One region of the Streptomyces sp. NPDC002328 genome, then DNA from elsewhere that is predicted to be linked to it. Evidence: riboswitches for the same ligand, from Rfam matches in the RefSeq annotation. Region 1 holds a riboswitch; the other holds the start of a gene.

The links. Region 1 has a riboswitch for glycine ahead of gcvT (glycine cleavage system aminomethyltransferase GcvT). Riboswitches for the same ligand answer to the same signal wherever they lie in the genome.
Region 2: another riboswitch for glycine. It lies ahead of gcvP (aminomethyl-transferring glycine dehydrogenase); the one in region 1 lies ahead of gcvT (glycine cleavage system aminomethyltransferase GcvT).

What each region holds. Positions count from the first base shown of each region.
Region 1 covers NZ_JBIARQ010000010.1:43,701-50,898, forward strand. The annotation lists gene ACFYX4_RS24190 (RHS repeat-associated core domain-containing protein) at 1-74, opposite strand, end outside; gene ACFYX4_RS24195 (L-serine ammonia-lyase) at 948-2,315, opposite strand; gene glyA (serine hydroxymethyltransferase) at 2,431-3,696, opposite strand; gene gcvH (glycine cleavage system protein GcvH) at 3,711-4,088, opposite strand; gene gcvT (glycine cleavage system aminomethyltransferase GcvT) at 4,207-5,325, opposite strand; glycine riboswitch at 5,490-5,601, opposite strand; gene ACFYX4_RS24215 (AAA family ATPase) at 5,773-6,465, shown strand; gene ACFYX4_RS24220 (enhanced serine sensitivity protein SseB) at 6,553-7,198, shown strand, end outside.
Region 2 covers NZ_JBIARQ010000016.1:175,759-182,956, forward strand. The annotation lists gene gcvP (aminomethyl-transferring glycine dehydrogenase) at 1-1,813, opposite strand, end outside; glycine riboswitch at 1,989-2,084, opposite strand; gene ACFYX4_RS31790 (PRC-barrel domain-containing protein) at 2,200-2,571, shown strand; gene ACFYX4_RS31795 (DNA polymerase IV) at 2,493-4,001, opposite strand; gene ACFYX4_RS31800 (MerR family transcriptional regulator) at 4,055-4,705, opposite strand; gene ACFYX4_RS31805 (bifunctional nuclease family protein) at 4,911-5,384, opposite strand; gene ACFYX4_RS31810 (MerR family transcriptional regulator) at 5,481-6,218, opposite strand; gene ACFYX4_RS31815 (FHA domain-containing protein) at 6,264-7,148, opposite strand.

The DNA.
Region 1 (7,198 bases):
GCTGCCAGGGAAACGCCGGTTGCTGATCTCTTGCGGGCACGCCGAAACGGCATGCCGAAGGCACGCTCGTGCATGACTTCCCCCCACAGGAAGGCAGATCCCGGCGGCCCCAGCGGCCACCGGGCGCCCACAAGTTGTCACAGAACTCGCACAAACTTCCGGGCCGTTCCCGGCAATTCATCCCTCATGCGGGCAGGAATCAGCCCTTCCCGTTCAATTGGCAAAACGGCGCGAACAAGACAAATGAAAACTCTCCACGGCTCCAGGACGGCCGCTCTGGGCAGGTGCAGCTCGTGGCAATTGGCCAACACCTTTGTGGCTGCCCGCTCCCGAACGACGGCAGCGCCATCCCGGCCGACTGCGCGTTCCCGACACTTCCCGACCGGGCGATCCTCGCGGGAGTCATGTATGTGCTGCGGACCGGTGTCGCCTGACGGGACGTCCCTACGGAGGCAGTGGGTTCCGCGGCGACAGCGTGGCGCCGGCCACCGCAAGACGCTGCGCACCGTCGAGCTCGATCCCCACCGCATGGGGCTTCCCGACCGTCGGCGGAAAAGCGCTCCGTGTCCGGCTGGGTCCACGGCCTGGACCAGGGCATATAGGCCCGATGTGCCGCAGGGTTCAGGGGCTGCCGGGCCCGTCCTCGCCTCTGCGGCCGCCGGCTTTCAGGGTGCGGCGGGACGACTGAAAGAAGCCCTTCGGCGGCCCGAATTGTCAGAGGCGGGTGCTGGAGAGCCAGCCCCGTTCGCGGAGCTCAGGGTGCCGGGTCGGTCCTGAAACCGGTTCGTGCCAACCCCGATGAGCGACCTGCGTCTGGGGACATCCTGGGGACTTTTCAGGGACTTTCACGTCTGTCCCAGGGAGTTTTCAGGGACTTCCCGCCGCGTAAGCAGGGAAGGCCCCGACAGCGCTGAAAGAAACGAACGCGCTGGGCAGGGCCAGTTTCCCTAACACTCGATGATGTTCACGGCCAGCCCGCCCCGCGCCGTCTCCTTGTACTTCACCGACATGTCCGCGCCCGTGTCCTTCATCGTCTTGATGACCTTGTCCAGGGACACCTTGTGCGAGCCGTCGCCGCGCATCGCCATGCGGGCGGCGGTGACCGCCTTCACCGCGGCCATGCCGTTGCGTTCGATGCAGGGGATCTGGACGAGGCCGCCGACCGGGTCGCACGTGAGGCCGAGGTTGTGTTCCATGCCGATCTCGGCCGCGTTCTCGACCTGCTCCGGGGAGCCGCCGAGGACCTCGGCGAGGGCGCCCGCCGCCATCGAGCAGGCCGAGCCCACCTCGCCCTGGCAGCCGACCTCCGCGCCGGAGATCGAGGCGTTCTCCTTGAAGAGCATGCCGATCGCGCCCGCCGCGAGGAGGAAGCGCACGACGCCGTCCTCGTCCGCGCCGGGGACGAAGTTCATGTAGTAGTGCAGGACGGCGGGGATGATGCCGGCCGCGCCGTTGGTGGGAGCGGTGACCACCCGGCCGCCGGCCGCGTTCTCCTCGTTCACCGCCATCGCGTACAGCGTGATCCACTCCATGGAATGCGCCAACGGGTCGCCCTCGGCGCGGAGTTGACGGGCCGTCATGGAGGCGCGGCGGCGCACGCGAAGGCCGCCGGGCAGGATGCCCTCGCGGGACATGCCGCGCGCCACGCACGCCTGCATCACCCGCCAGATCTCCAGCAGGCCCTCGCGGATCTCCTCCTCGGTCCGCCAGGCCCGCTCGTTCTCCAGCATCAGCGAGGAGATCGACAGGCCCGTCTCCTTCGTCAGGCGCAGCAGCTCGTCGCCCGTGCGGAAGGGGTACTTCAGGACCGTGTCGTCGAGCACGATCCGGTCGGCTCCGACCGCGTCCTCGTCGACGACGAAGCCGCCGCCGACCGAGTAGTACGTCTTCGACAGCAGCTCGGCGCCCTGGTCGTCGTAGGCCCGGACCGTCATGCCGTTGGCGTGGTACGGGAGGGTCTCGCGGCGGTGCAGGACCATGTCGTCGTCGAAGGCGAACGGGATCTCGTGCTCGCCCAGGAGGCGGATGCGGCCGGTCGACCTGATCGCCTCCACGCGCTCGTCCGCCGTCTCCACGTCAACCGTGCGCGGCGAGTCGCCCTCCAGGCCGAGCAGGACGGCCTTCGGGGTCCCGTGGCCGTGGCCGGTGGCGCCCAGCGAGCCGTACAGCTCGGTGCGGACGGCGGCGACGGAGGGCAGCAGGCCCTCGTTGCGCAGCCGGCGGGCGAACAGGCCCGCCGCCCGCATCGGGCCGACCGTGTGGGAGCTGGACGGGCCGATGCCGATCGAGAACAGGTCGAAGACCGAGATGGCCACGGGAACTCCTCCATACGGGGTGGTGCAGAAGTCTTCCGCCGGGTGCCCCGCCCACCCGTGTACGTGTACGTGTACGTGTGTGCGGGGCGTCCGCCGGAAAACGGAAACTACGGAACTACTTGCCCAGACCGGGGTACAGCGGGTGCTTCTCGGCCAGGGCGACGACCCGGGCCTTCAGCGCCTCGGCGTCGTAGGCGGGCTTCAGTGTCAGCGCGATCACGTCGGCGACCTCGGCGAAGTCCTCGGCCGTGAAGCCGCGGGTGGCCAGGGCCGGCGTGCCGATCCGCAGACCCGAGGTGACCATCGGGGGGCGCGGGTCGTTCGGGACGGCGTTGCGGTTGACCGTGATGCCGACCTCGTGCAGACGGTCCTCGGCCTGCTGGCCGTCGAGCTCCGACTCGCGCAGGTCGACGAGGATCAGATGCACGTCCGTGCCGCCGGACAGGACGTTGATCCCGGCATCACGGGCGTCGGCGGCGGTCAGCCGCTCGGCGAGGACGCGGGCGCCCTCCACCGTACGCCGCTGGCGCTCCTTGAACTCCTCGCCGGCCGCGACCTTGAAGGAGACCGCCTTCGCCGCGATCACGTGCTCCAGGGGGCCGCCCTGGAAGCCCGGGAAGACGGACGAGTTCAGCTTCTTCGCGAACTCCTTCTTGGCGAGGATGATCCCGCCGCGCGGGCCGCCCAGCGTCTTGTGCGTGGTGGAGGTGACGACGTGCGCGTGCTCGACCGGGTTGGGGTGCAGCCCCGCGGCGACCAGGCCCGCGAAGTGCGCCATGTCCACCCACAGGTACGCCTCGACCTCGTCCGCGATCCGGCGGAACTCGGCGAAGTCCAGCTGACGCGGGTACGCCGACCAGCCCGCGATGATCACCTTCGGGCGGTGCTCCTTGGCGAGCTTCTCCACCTCGGCCATGTCGACGAGACCGGTCGCCGGGTCCACGTGGTACGCGACCACGTCGAACTGCTTGCCCGAGAAGTTCAGCCGCATCCCGTGCGTGAGGTGACCGCCGTGCGCCAGGTCCAGGCCCAGGATGGTGTCGCCGGGCTGGGCCAGCGCGAACAGGGCGGCCTGGTTGGCGGAGGCGCCCGAGTGCGGCTGGACGTTGGCGTACTCGGCGCCGAACAGGTCCTTGATCCGGTCGATCGCGATCTGCTCGGCGACGTCGACGTGCTCGCAGCCGCCGTAGTAGCGGCGGCCCGGGTAGCCCTCGGCGTACTTGTTGGTCAGGACCGAGCCCTGCGCCTCCATGACCGCGAGCGGAGCGAAGTTCTCCGAGGCGATCATCTCCAGCGTGGACTGCTGACGGCGCAGCTCGGCGTCGACCGCCGCGGCGACCTCCGGGTCGAGCTCGTGCAGGGGCGTGTTCAGGACAGACATGCGTCTACGACTCCTCAGCCGGCGGTGTAGGCGGTGTACTCGTCGGCGGACAGCAGCTCCTCCTGCTCGCCCGCGACGCGTACCTTGAACAGCCACCCGCCCTCGAAGGGGGCGGAGTTCACCAGCGACGGGTCGTCGGCGACGTCCTGGTTGACCTCGACGATCTCCCCGTCGACCGGCGAGTACAGCTCGCTGACCGACTTGGTCGACTCCAGCTCGCCGCAGGACTCGCCCGCGGTGACCGTGTCGCCGACCTCGGGGAGCTGGACGAAGACCACGTCGCCGAGCGCGTTGGCCGCGTGCTCCGTGATGCCGACCGTCGAGACGCCGTCCTCGGCGCCCGACAGCCACTCGTGCTCCTTGCTGTAGCGCAGCTGCTGCGGGTTGCTCATGGCCTGAATTCTCCTGTACGCGGGGGAGTGCTGGTGAAGGGGGACCTGCTCGGAACGCACGTGAGCAGCGGAAATGTGCGCAGGGTCACGCCGTGGGGCGAAGCACCGCGCCCAGTGTCTACTTCTGGCGCTTGTAGAACGGCAGCGCCACGACCTCGTACGGTTCGTGGCTGCCCCGGATGTCCACGCCGATGCCCGCGGCGCCCGGAACGGCGTGCGCGGCGTCGACGTACGCCATCGCGATCGGCTTGCCCAGGGTGGGGGAGGGGGCGCCGGAGGTGACCTCGCCGATCACCTGGCCGTCGGCGACCACGGCGTACCCGGCGCGGGGGACCCGGCGGCCCTCGGCGATCAGGCCGACGAGGACGCGCGGAATGTCGTGGTTGAGGTTCTCGAGGGCCTCGCGCAGCGCCTGGCGCCCCACAAAGTCGCCCTCCTTCTCGAACTTCACCACCCGGCCGAGCCCGGCGTCGAAGGGGGTGAGCGAGGTCGACAGCTCATGCCCGTACAGCGGCATCCCCGCCTCCAGGCGCAGCGTGTCCCGGCAGGACAGACCGCAGGGGATCAGACCGACGCCCTCGCCGGCCTTGGTCAGCGCCTGCCACAGCTCGACCGCGTGCTCCGGCTTCACGAACAGCTCGAAGCCGTCCTCGCCGGTGTAGCCGGTGCGGGCGATCAGCGCCGGGACGCCGGCGACCGTGCCGGGCAGCCCGGCGTAGTACTTCAGGCCGTCGAGGTCGGCATCGGTGAGGGACTTCACGATGCCGGGGGACTCGGGGCCCTGCACGGCGATCAGCGCGTACGCGTCCCGGTCGTCGCGCACCTCGGCGTCGAAGCCGGCGGAGCGCTCGACGAGTGCGTCGAGGACGACCTGGGCGTTGGAGGCGTTGGCGACGACCATGTACTCGGTCTCTTGGAGCCGGTAGACGATCAGGTCGTCGAGGATGCCGCCGTCCTCGCGGCAGATCATGGTGTAGCGGGCACGGCCGACGCCGACGGTCCCGATGTTGCCCACGAGGGCGTAGTTCAAGAGGGCCGCGGCCTGCGGTCCGGTCACCGTGATCTCGCCCATGTGCGAGAGGTCGAACAGGCCGGCCTTGGTGCGCACGGCGAGGTGCTCGTCGCGCTCGGAGCCGTAGCGCAGGGGCATGTCCCAGCCGGCGAAGTCGGTCATGGTCGCGCCGAGCGAGCGGTGCAGGGCGTCGAGGGCGGTATGGCGGAGCGGGGTACTGCTCATCGGGCGTTCGTCTCCCAAGGCATGACTGTGAGGTCGTTCCTCCCCATCTGTCATCGGAACCTGAGAGGTTCGCCATGAAGCCCGTCCGTGAACGGGACGGTCAGTGGCTTGCACCTTGGGTGGAGCCGCCCCCGGACAGGGGCCGGCCCGCTTTTCAGATGTGCCTCGCCCGCGCGGTAACGGGGCCTGAGAGATTCAAGGGAGGGACTTGCTCCTTCGGCGCCCCAGCCCGGCGCTTGCGGGAAGCGCCGCTGGGAACTCTCCCGCGCGGATTCAAACGGCCGGTATGCAGTTGGCGCGGCCATCATTGCACGGCACGCCCCGGTCGGGGCAGGCCCCGTCTGTAACCGGCTTGTGGCGGTACGCGCACGAAAACGGAAGACACCGCGCATTACCTTCTCTTTACGCTCGATGGGGAGAAGACTTGTCTGACCCCAGGGGAGGACGATCACGGTGAACAGGACCTCGACGTACGCGACGACCTCGGCGTACGCGACCACCACGGCGATCGGGCTGCCGGCCCAGCCGGCGACGCCGGTCCGGGGGGCGTGCGGCACCCGGCCCGCCCCCGTCGTCCGCGACCTGCGCGCCCGCGCCGGGCACAGCCCGCACGGGCTGCTGTTCGGGCCCCGGGACCTGGTGGTGGTCACCGGTCTGCCGGGCAGCGGCAAGTCCACGCTGATGAAACGTGCCGTGAAGGGCGTCCGCATCGACTCCCAGGACACCCGTGACCGCTGGGACGCGCGGATGCCGCGGGCGCTGCCGTACGCCCTCTACCGGCCGCTCGTCCGGCTGGCCCACTACGCGGGGCTGTGGCGGGCGCTGCGGTCGGGCAAGGGGGTCGTGGTGCACGACTGCGGCACGCAGGCGTGGGTGCGGGACTGGCTGGCCCGGGAGGCCCGCCGGCGCGGGGGCATGCTGCATCTGCTGCTGCTCGACGTGACCGTGGACACGGCGCTGGAGGGGCAGCGGGAGCGGGGGCGGGGCGTCTCCCGGTACGCGTTCCTGCGGCACCGCCGGGCCGCGTCCCGGCTGCTGCGGGCGGTGGAGAAAGGGCGGCTGCCCTCCGGCTGCGGCTCGGCGATCCTGCTGGACCGCGACGCGGCGGACACCCTGCGCCGCGTCGGCTTCACCGGCTGAGCCCCGGGGTGCGCCTGGATCTGGACGGGACGGCCGTTGCCGCTAGCCTTTCTGCACCAGTGGTTCTCGGCAGGCGGCGGTAGGCAGATGGAATTCCCCCCGGCGGACTTCCCGGCGGACTTCTCCGCGGGTTTCCCGGCACAGGCGCACCCCCCTTCGCACGGCGGTTGGCCCGGCAACGAGCTGGAGGAGGCGCTGTCCGCGTCCCTCGGCGTGCCGGGGGCCGGCGGGCGGATCGTGGAGGTGCTGGGCCGGAGCTTCGTGTGGATCCCGCTGCCCAGCGGCGGCGGCCCGCACAGCGGCCCGCTGGACCTGCCCACGCTGGAGCTCGACGGCCAGGTCTACGTGCCCGTCTTCAGCTCAGAGGAGCAGTTCCGCCAGGTCGTCGGCCCGCACATGGCGTACACGATCGCGCCGGCGGTGGAGTTCGCGCGGGGGCTGCCGCCGCAGGTGGGCATCGCGGTGAACCCGGAGGGCGTGGTCGGCGTCCCGCTGCCCCCGCCGGCCGTCGCCGAGCTGTGCCGGGCCGGCCGCACCCCGCTGGACGGCCCCGCCGCCGGCGGCCGGGTCCGCCTCTTCGAGCCGGACTGGCAGGACGACCCGATCGACTTCCTGTCCGCCGCCTCGGCCGAGTTCGAGGCGACGGGCGTGGTCGTCACCGCCCGCCGCTGCCTCGCCGCCATCGAGACGGCGGCCCCGGTGATGTTCGTCGGCGTCGAACTCTCCCAGTGGG
Region 2 (7,198 bases), on a different contig from region 1:
CGGACGACGGGATCAGGCACACCGTGCGCTGCTCGTCCCCGTTGGCGCGGTGGTACCCGCGGACGGCGAGCAGCCCGGCCAGCTCGCCCTGCGAGCCGGCGTTGGGCTGGAGGGACACCTTGTCGTAGCCGGTGACCTCGGCGAGCCCCTCCTCCAGCTCGCGGATGAGCGTGAGGTAGCCCTGCGCCTGCTCGGCGGGCGCGAACGGGTGCAGCTGCCCGAACTCGGGCCAGGTGACCGGCTCCATCTCGGTGGTGGCGTTGAGCTTCATGGTGCAGGAGCCCAGCGGGATCATGCCCCGGTCGAGCGCGTAGTCCCGGTCGGCCAGCCGGCGCAGGTAGCGCAGCATCGCCGTCTCGGAGCGGTGCTGGTGGAAGACGGGGTGCGCCAGGATCTCGTCGGTGCGCAGGAGCCCGGCGGGCAGGGTGTCCTCGGTGACCGCGTCCAGCGCCGCGATGTCGCCCTCCGTGCCGAAGGCGGCCCAGACGGCGCCGATCTGGGCGCGCCCGGTGGTCTCGTCGCAGGCGATCGACACCTGGTCGGCGTCGACGAGGCGCAGGTTGACGCCGTTGCCCCGCGCGGCGGCGACGACCTCGGCGGCCCGGCCCGGCACCCGGACGGTCAGCGTGTCGAAGTACGAGCCGTGCACCACCTCGGCCCCGCCGGCCGTCAGCCCCGCGGCGAGGATCGTCGCGTACCGGTGCGTCCGCCGCGCGATCGCCCGCAGCCCGTCGGGGCCGTGGTAGACGGCGTACATCCCGGCCATGACGGCGAGCAGGACCTGCGCCGTGCAGATGTTGCTGGTCGCCTTCTCGCGCCGGATGTGCTGCTCACGCGTCTGCAGCGCCAGCCGGTACGCCTTGTCGCCGTCCGCGTCGACGGAGACGCCTACGAGCCGCCCGGGCAGGCTGCGCGCGTACTTCTCCCCGACGGCCATGTAGCCTGCGTGCGGCCCGCCGAAGCCCATCGGCACCCCGAACCGCTGCGTCGTGCCGACCGCGATGTCCGCGCCCAGCTCGCCGGGCGAGGTCAGCAGCGTCAGCGCGAGCAGGTCGGCGGCGACGATGACGAGCGCCCCCAGCCCGTGCGCCTGGTCGATCACGGGCTTGACGTCCCGCACGACGCCGGAGGCGCCCGGGTACTGGAGCAGCACGCCGTTGATCTCACGCTCGGCGATGTCGGCGGGGATGCCGTCGGCGAGGTCGGCGACGACCACCTCGACGCCGGTCGGCTCGGCGCGGGTCTCGATCACGGCGATCGTCTGCGGCAGCACGTCCGCGTCGATCAGGAAGAGGCCCTTCTTGTTCTTCCCCATGCGCCGGGAGAGCGCCATCGCCTCGGCGGCGGCCGTCCCCTCGTCGAGCAGCGAGGCGCCGGAGGTGGGCAGCCCGGTGAGGTCGGCGACCATGGTCTGGAAGTTCAGCAGCGCTTCCAGCCGCCCCTGGGAGATCTCCGGCTGGTACGGCGTGTAGGCCGTGTACCAGGACGGGTTCTCCATGACGTTGCGCAGGATGACGGGCGGCGTGAACGTGCCGTAGTAGCCGAGCCCGATCATCGAGTCGAGGACCTGGTTGCGGTCGGCGAGCGAGCGCAGCTCGGCCAGCACCTCGGCCTCGGTGCGCGCGCCCGGCAGGGCCAGCGCGCCGGCGTTCTTGATCACATCCGGGACCGAGGCGGCGGTCAGCTCGTCCAGGGAGCCGTATCCGACCTGGGCGAGCATCTTGGCCCGCGCTTCCTGGTCGGGGCCGATGTGGCGCTGCTCGAAGGGGATTCCCTGTTCGAGGTCGGAGAGCGGAATGCGATGGGCGGTCATTGCGGAGGCCTCCTGGTCTGACGCGACCTTCGAGGGGCACCACTGGCGCGGGTACCCGGACGGCCTCCCCCTCTGTCATCTCAACCTGAGAGCTTCACCGGCCGCCCGAGGGAGCCCGGCTTTCACCGTCGGTGAGAGCGGAGGCTTCCGCCACCGCTCTGCTTTCCAGAGTGACCTCGTCCGTGCGGTACAGGGGCCTGAGAGATTCCGGGGAGGATTTGCTCCTTCGGCGCCTCCGATGGTGTCCGGAGGACTCTCCCGCACGGGGTCAGCAGCCGTTGCCAGACTACCAGCGGGGTCAACGCCCCCTCCTTTCGAGTGGCCGCCGGTCCCGATGTGCTCTTTTGTAGTGCTTACGGATGAGGTGCGACCATGTGGAGGGCCCCGTGCAGACCGACATCGATCCACGCAACCTGATCGGCCGCAAGGCGTTCGACCGCGACGGCGCCAAGATCGGCACGGTGGACGAGGTCTACCTCGACGACGCCACCGGCGTCCCGGAATGGGCCGCGATACGCACCGGCCTGTTCTCGCGGGACGCCTTCGTCCCCCTGGAGCCCAGCGAGCTGGTCGAGGGCGCGCTGCGCGTCCCCTTCGAGCGCTCCCTCATCAAGGACGCCCCCGACTTCGGCGTGGGCCGCCACCTCTCCCCGGAGCAGGAACTCCAGCTCTACCACCACTACGGCCTCGATGTGGCCGCCCCTCCCCCGCTGCCCGACCACGACTTCGGCAGGCTGGCGGGCACGGACGAGACCTGATCCGGACCGTCCCCGGCGTCCGGCCCGACGCGGTCGTGGGGCGCGGGAGCGCCGGGTGACGTCGGGGCCGGGCAGGGGCCGGGTTCCGCGCGCGGATCGGCTTTCACCAGCGGCAGCGGGTCCGCCGGCTCCAGGGCGGGGTCGTCGGTGCGGAACGTCCGTACCCGGCCCACGGGCGAGTCGGGTGTCTCGAAGCGCACGGTGACCCGGCCCAGACCGCTGCCCTGCACCCAGCCGTGACCGAGCTCCGCGTGCCGCACGTCGTGCCCCGGCCGCCACAGGTGCTCGGCCGGCGTCTCCTCCCGCCCGGCGGGCTCGACCGGCTGCGGCTCCTCATCGGGCACGGCCGCCCGCTCCCCCGCGGCCTGCGCGAACAGGTCCTCCTGAGTGAAGTCCGCCAGCCCGCTGACGCCCACCCCGAGCAGCCGCACCCCGCCCGTCGTGTCCACCGAGTCCAGCAGCCGCGCCGCCGCTTCCCGCACCACCCCGGGATCGTCCGTGGGCCCGCGCAGGGTCTCGGACCGGGTGAGCGTGGAGAAGTCGTAGCGCCGCACCTTCAGCACGATCGTCCGCCCCGACAGCCCGGCCCCCCGCAGTCTGCGCACACACCGGTCCGCCAGCCGCGCCACCTCCAGCCCCACCCGCAGACGGTCATGGATGTCCACGTCGTAGGTGTCCTCCACGGACACCGACTTGGTCTCCCGCTCAGCCACCACGGGCCGATCGTCGCGCGCCAGCGCCATCGCGTACAGGGCGTGTCCGTGCGCCTTGCCCAGCAGCCGCACGAGCTCGTCCTCGCCCGCCTCGGCGAGTTCGTCGACCGTGGTGATCCCCGCCCGTCTGAGGTGGTCGCCGGTCGCCGGGCCGACCCCGGGCAGCGTCCGCACGGACATCGGCCCGAGCAGCGCCCGCTCGGTGCCCGGCTCGATCAGCACCAGCCCGTCCGGCTTGGCCTGCTCCGAGGCGATCTTCGCGAGCATCTTGGAGGCGGCCAGCCCCACCGACCCGGTGAGCCCCGTGACAGCCCGTATGTCCGCGCGCAGCCGCACCCCGGCCCGCTGTGCCGACTCGCCGTCCCAGGCCGCCCCGCCCGCCTCCAGGTCGACGAACGCCTCGTCCAGGCTCAACGGCTCCACCAGCGGCGACAACGCCCGCAGCAGCCCCATCACCTGATCGCTGATCGACCGGTAGAACGTGAACCGCGGCACGAGATACGCCGCGTTGGGAGCCAGCCGGCGCGCCTGCCCCATGGGCATCGCCGAGTGCACCCCGAAGACCCGCGCCTCGTAGGAGGCGGTGGCCACCACCCCGCGCGGCCCGAGCCCGCCCACGACCACGGCCTTCCCGCGCAGGCTCGGCTTCGACGCCTGCTCCGCCTGGGCGAAGAAGGCATCCATGTCGAGATGCAGGATCGTGGGCGCGTTTCTCACACCTCCGATGCTGCACCACACCACTGACAATGGCGCAGAGGGCGGGTGAGGCGTCAGACGGCCCGGTTGCGCCGCCGCGCCAGCTCGTCGGCGGGGTTGTGCCCCACCAGCGTCTCCCCGGTGTCGACCCGCTCACCGTGCAACTGCGACAGCGCGCTCTCCACGTCCCGCCACACCACGCCCACCGCGATGCCGAAGACCCCTTGGCCGCCCTGGAGCAGCGCGTGGACCTCGTCGGGGGACGTGCACTCGTAGACCGTGGCGCCGTCGCTCATCAGCGTCATCCGCTCCAGGTCGCGGAAGCCGCGCTCACGCAGGTGCTGGACGGCGGTGCGGATGTTCTGCAACGACACCCCGGTGTCCAGGAACCGCTTGACGATCTTCAGGACGACGACGTCCCGGAAGCTGTACAGACGCTGCGTCCCCGACCCGTGCGCGGGCCGCACGCTCGGCTCGACGAGCCCCGTGCGGGCCCAGTAGTCCAGTTGCCGATAGGTGATGCCGGCGGCCGCACAGGCCGTCGGACCGCGGTAGCCGATCTGCTCGGACGCCATGGGCGTCGCCCCTCCGCTGCTCGGCACGACCGCCGGGCGCTGTGGAGCGTGATCGGCCGCGCTGCCGTGAAGCGGGTACGGAACGCCACCGCCGACACCGAGTCCGAGTCCGGGGGCACCCCCAGCCGTACCGTCGCCGCTGCTTCTCACGCCGACCTCCGTCCTTGACCTGCCTTCTCGACGGTAGGCAGTCACCAGGGGTGCGTCAACGATCGCCACACTCGCCACGCCGAGTGATAATCACCCTAAGAGTGGTTTCCCGCACCCCGCCGCGGGGAAAGGCTAGCCGAATGCGCTGAGCGGGAGCCGTAGGACGCTCTCACACGCCCCCGGCAATTGCCGGGAGACGGGCCCCCTACTGGTTGCTGGTGCCGAAGTCCTCCGGCGAGATCTGGTCGAGGAACTCGCGGAACTTCTCCACCTCGTCCTCCTGCTCGTCCGGGATCGCGATGCCCGCGTCGTCCAGGACCGTGTCGCTGCCGTAGATCGGCGTCCCGGTGCGCAGGGCCAGCGCTATGGCGTCGGAGGGGCGGGCGCTCACCTCGACGCCGCTGGCGAAGACCAGCTCGGCGTAGAAGACGCCCTCACGCAGGTCCGTGATGCGCACTTCCGTGAGCTCCTGGCCGACGGCCTCCAGCACGTCCTTGAAGAGGTCGTGGGTCAGCGGCCGCGCGGGAGCCATGCCCTGCTGGGCGAAGGCGATCGCGGTCGCCTCCCCCGGCCCGATCCAGATGGGGAGGTAGCGGTCGCCTCCCACTTCACGCAGCAGCACGATCGGTTGGTTGGAGGGCATCTCGACCCGGACACCTACGACATCGAGCTCGTTCACACAGCAACCCTAGGCCGTGCCCGGGACGTTTGGGTAGTCGGGCCGGGAACGGGTGACCGATCAAGCCCCCGTGCGGGGACACACCCGAGGCCGGGCTCAGGGCAGCCGCACCCCGAGCGCGGTCTGCACCAGCGCCGCGTGCAGCCGGACCGTGAGGTCCGCGAGCTCCTTCGTACGGGCCTGCGCATGGGCCCTGGTCTGGGGATTGCGATGCCGCTTGAGCGGGGCGACCACCTGGTCCACGAGGCCCGCCTCACGGTCGGCGGCGGCCTTCATCACGCGCAGATGCCGGGGCTCGATGCCGAACCGGCCCAGCTCGGCGACCAGCGCGGCCACGGTGGCCGCCTCGGCGTCGTACACCCCGTCGTCGAGCGGCACGACCAGACCGTACGACTCCCACTCCTCGAGATCGCGCTCGTCGATCCCGGAGGCCGCCAGCAGCTCGGAGCGGCCGATACGGGCGACGGTGGGGGCCTCGGACACCTCCGGGACGGCCTCACCGTCCCGCTGCCGGCCCACCGTGGGCAGCGGCGCGGCCTCGCCCCGCTCCATGGCGTCCAGATGCTCCCGGATCACCTTGAGCGGCAGATAGTGGTCGCGCTGCATCCTCAGCACATGACCGAGGCGCTCGACGTCCCCGGCGCTGAACTTGCGGTATCCGGAAGGGGTCCGCTGCGGCTCGACGAGCCCTTCGGCCTCCAGGAAACGGATCTTGGAGATCGTGACCTCGGGGAACTCGTCACGCAGCACGTTCAGCACCGTGCCGATGCTCATCAGACCACCGTCCGCGGCGGCGGTGCCGTGTCCGGCACCGCCCCTCGGTGTTCGAAGCATGGACCTTCCCTTGGGGGGTGCCCCCGGAGCGAGCCCGGGGGTGGGTCAGTAGCCTCGCTGGCTCGCGTAGAAGACCAGCCGGTACTTGCCGATCTGCACCTCGTCGCCGTTGGACAGCGGAACCTCGTCGATCCGCTCCCGGTTGACGTACGTGCCGTTCAGGCTGCCGACGTCGGCCACCGTGAACGAACCGTCCTGGCCGCGCCGGAACTCCACATGGCGGCGCGAGACCGTCACGTCGTCCAGGAAGATGTCGCTCTGTGGGTGACGCCCCGCCGTGGTCAGGTCGCCGTCCAGCAGGAAGCGGCTGCCGGAGTTGGGGCCGCGGCGCACCACCAGCAGCGCCGAACCCAACGGCAGCGCGTCGACCGCGGCCTGCGCCTCGGGCGAGAGCGCCGGCAGCTGCGTCTGACCGGTGACCTCGGCGTCGTAGGCCTCGAGACCGGAGATGGAGATCGTGGACGTCGTCTCCGACGCCCGCTCCGGCGTCAGGCCGGGCCGCAGCGGCGCGCCGCAGTTGGAGCAGAAGCGGCTGTTCTCCGCGTTGCGGTTACCGCACCTCGTACACACCAGGGCCGACATAGGGGAAAACCCTCCACCCGTACTTGAGGTTGACGGTTGCCCGAAACCTATGCCGCCGGACTGGGCGGGGTCAACAGACGCCGCGCCCTGACCTCCGGGAACGTCACCGCCCGGACCTCCCACCTGGTCCCGGAACAACGGACGCTGGCCTTCCGCGTCAGGCTGTGCGCGATGGCGCGCGGTCGCGTTGTCGCTGCCCTCTCGCGCGCTCTTGCCGAACAACTTCGCAAACAACTTCACGGGCGATTCCCCTTGACCGAAACAGACCCGCCCGTGGGGCAGGACGAACCCTGACTGAATACACCGGTCGACCCGGACACCTTCACAACGTCCGTGCCCACCAGACAGTTTCCACCACGCACCACCCGATCGGTGCGTCGACCCCCCGCAACCTCTTG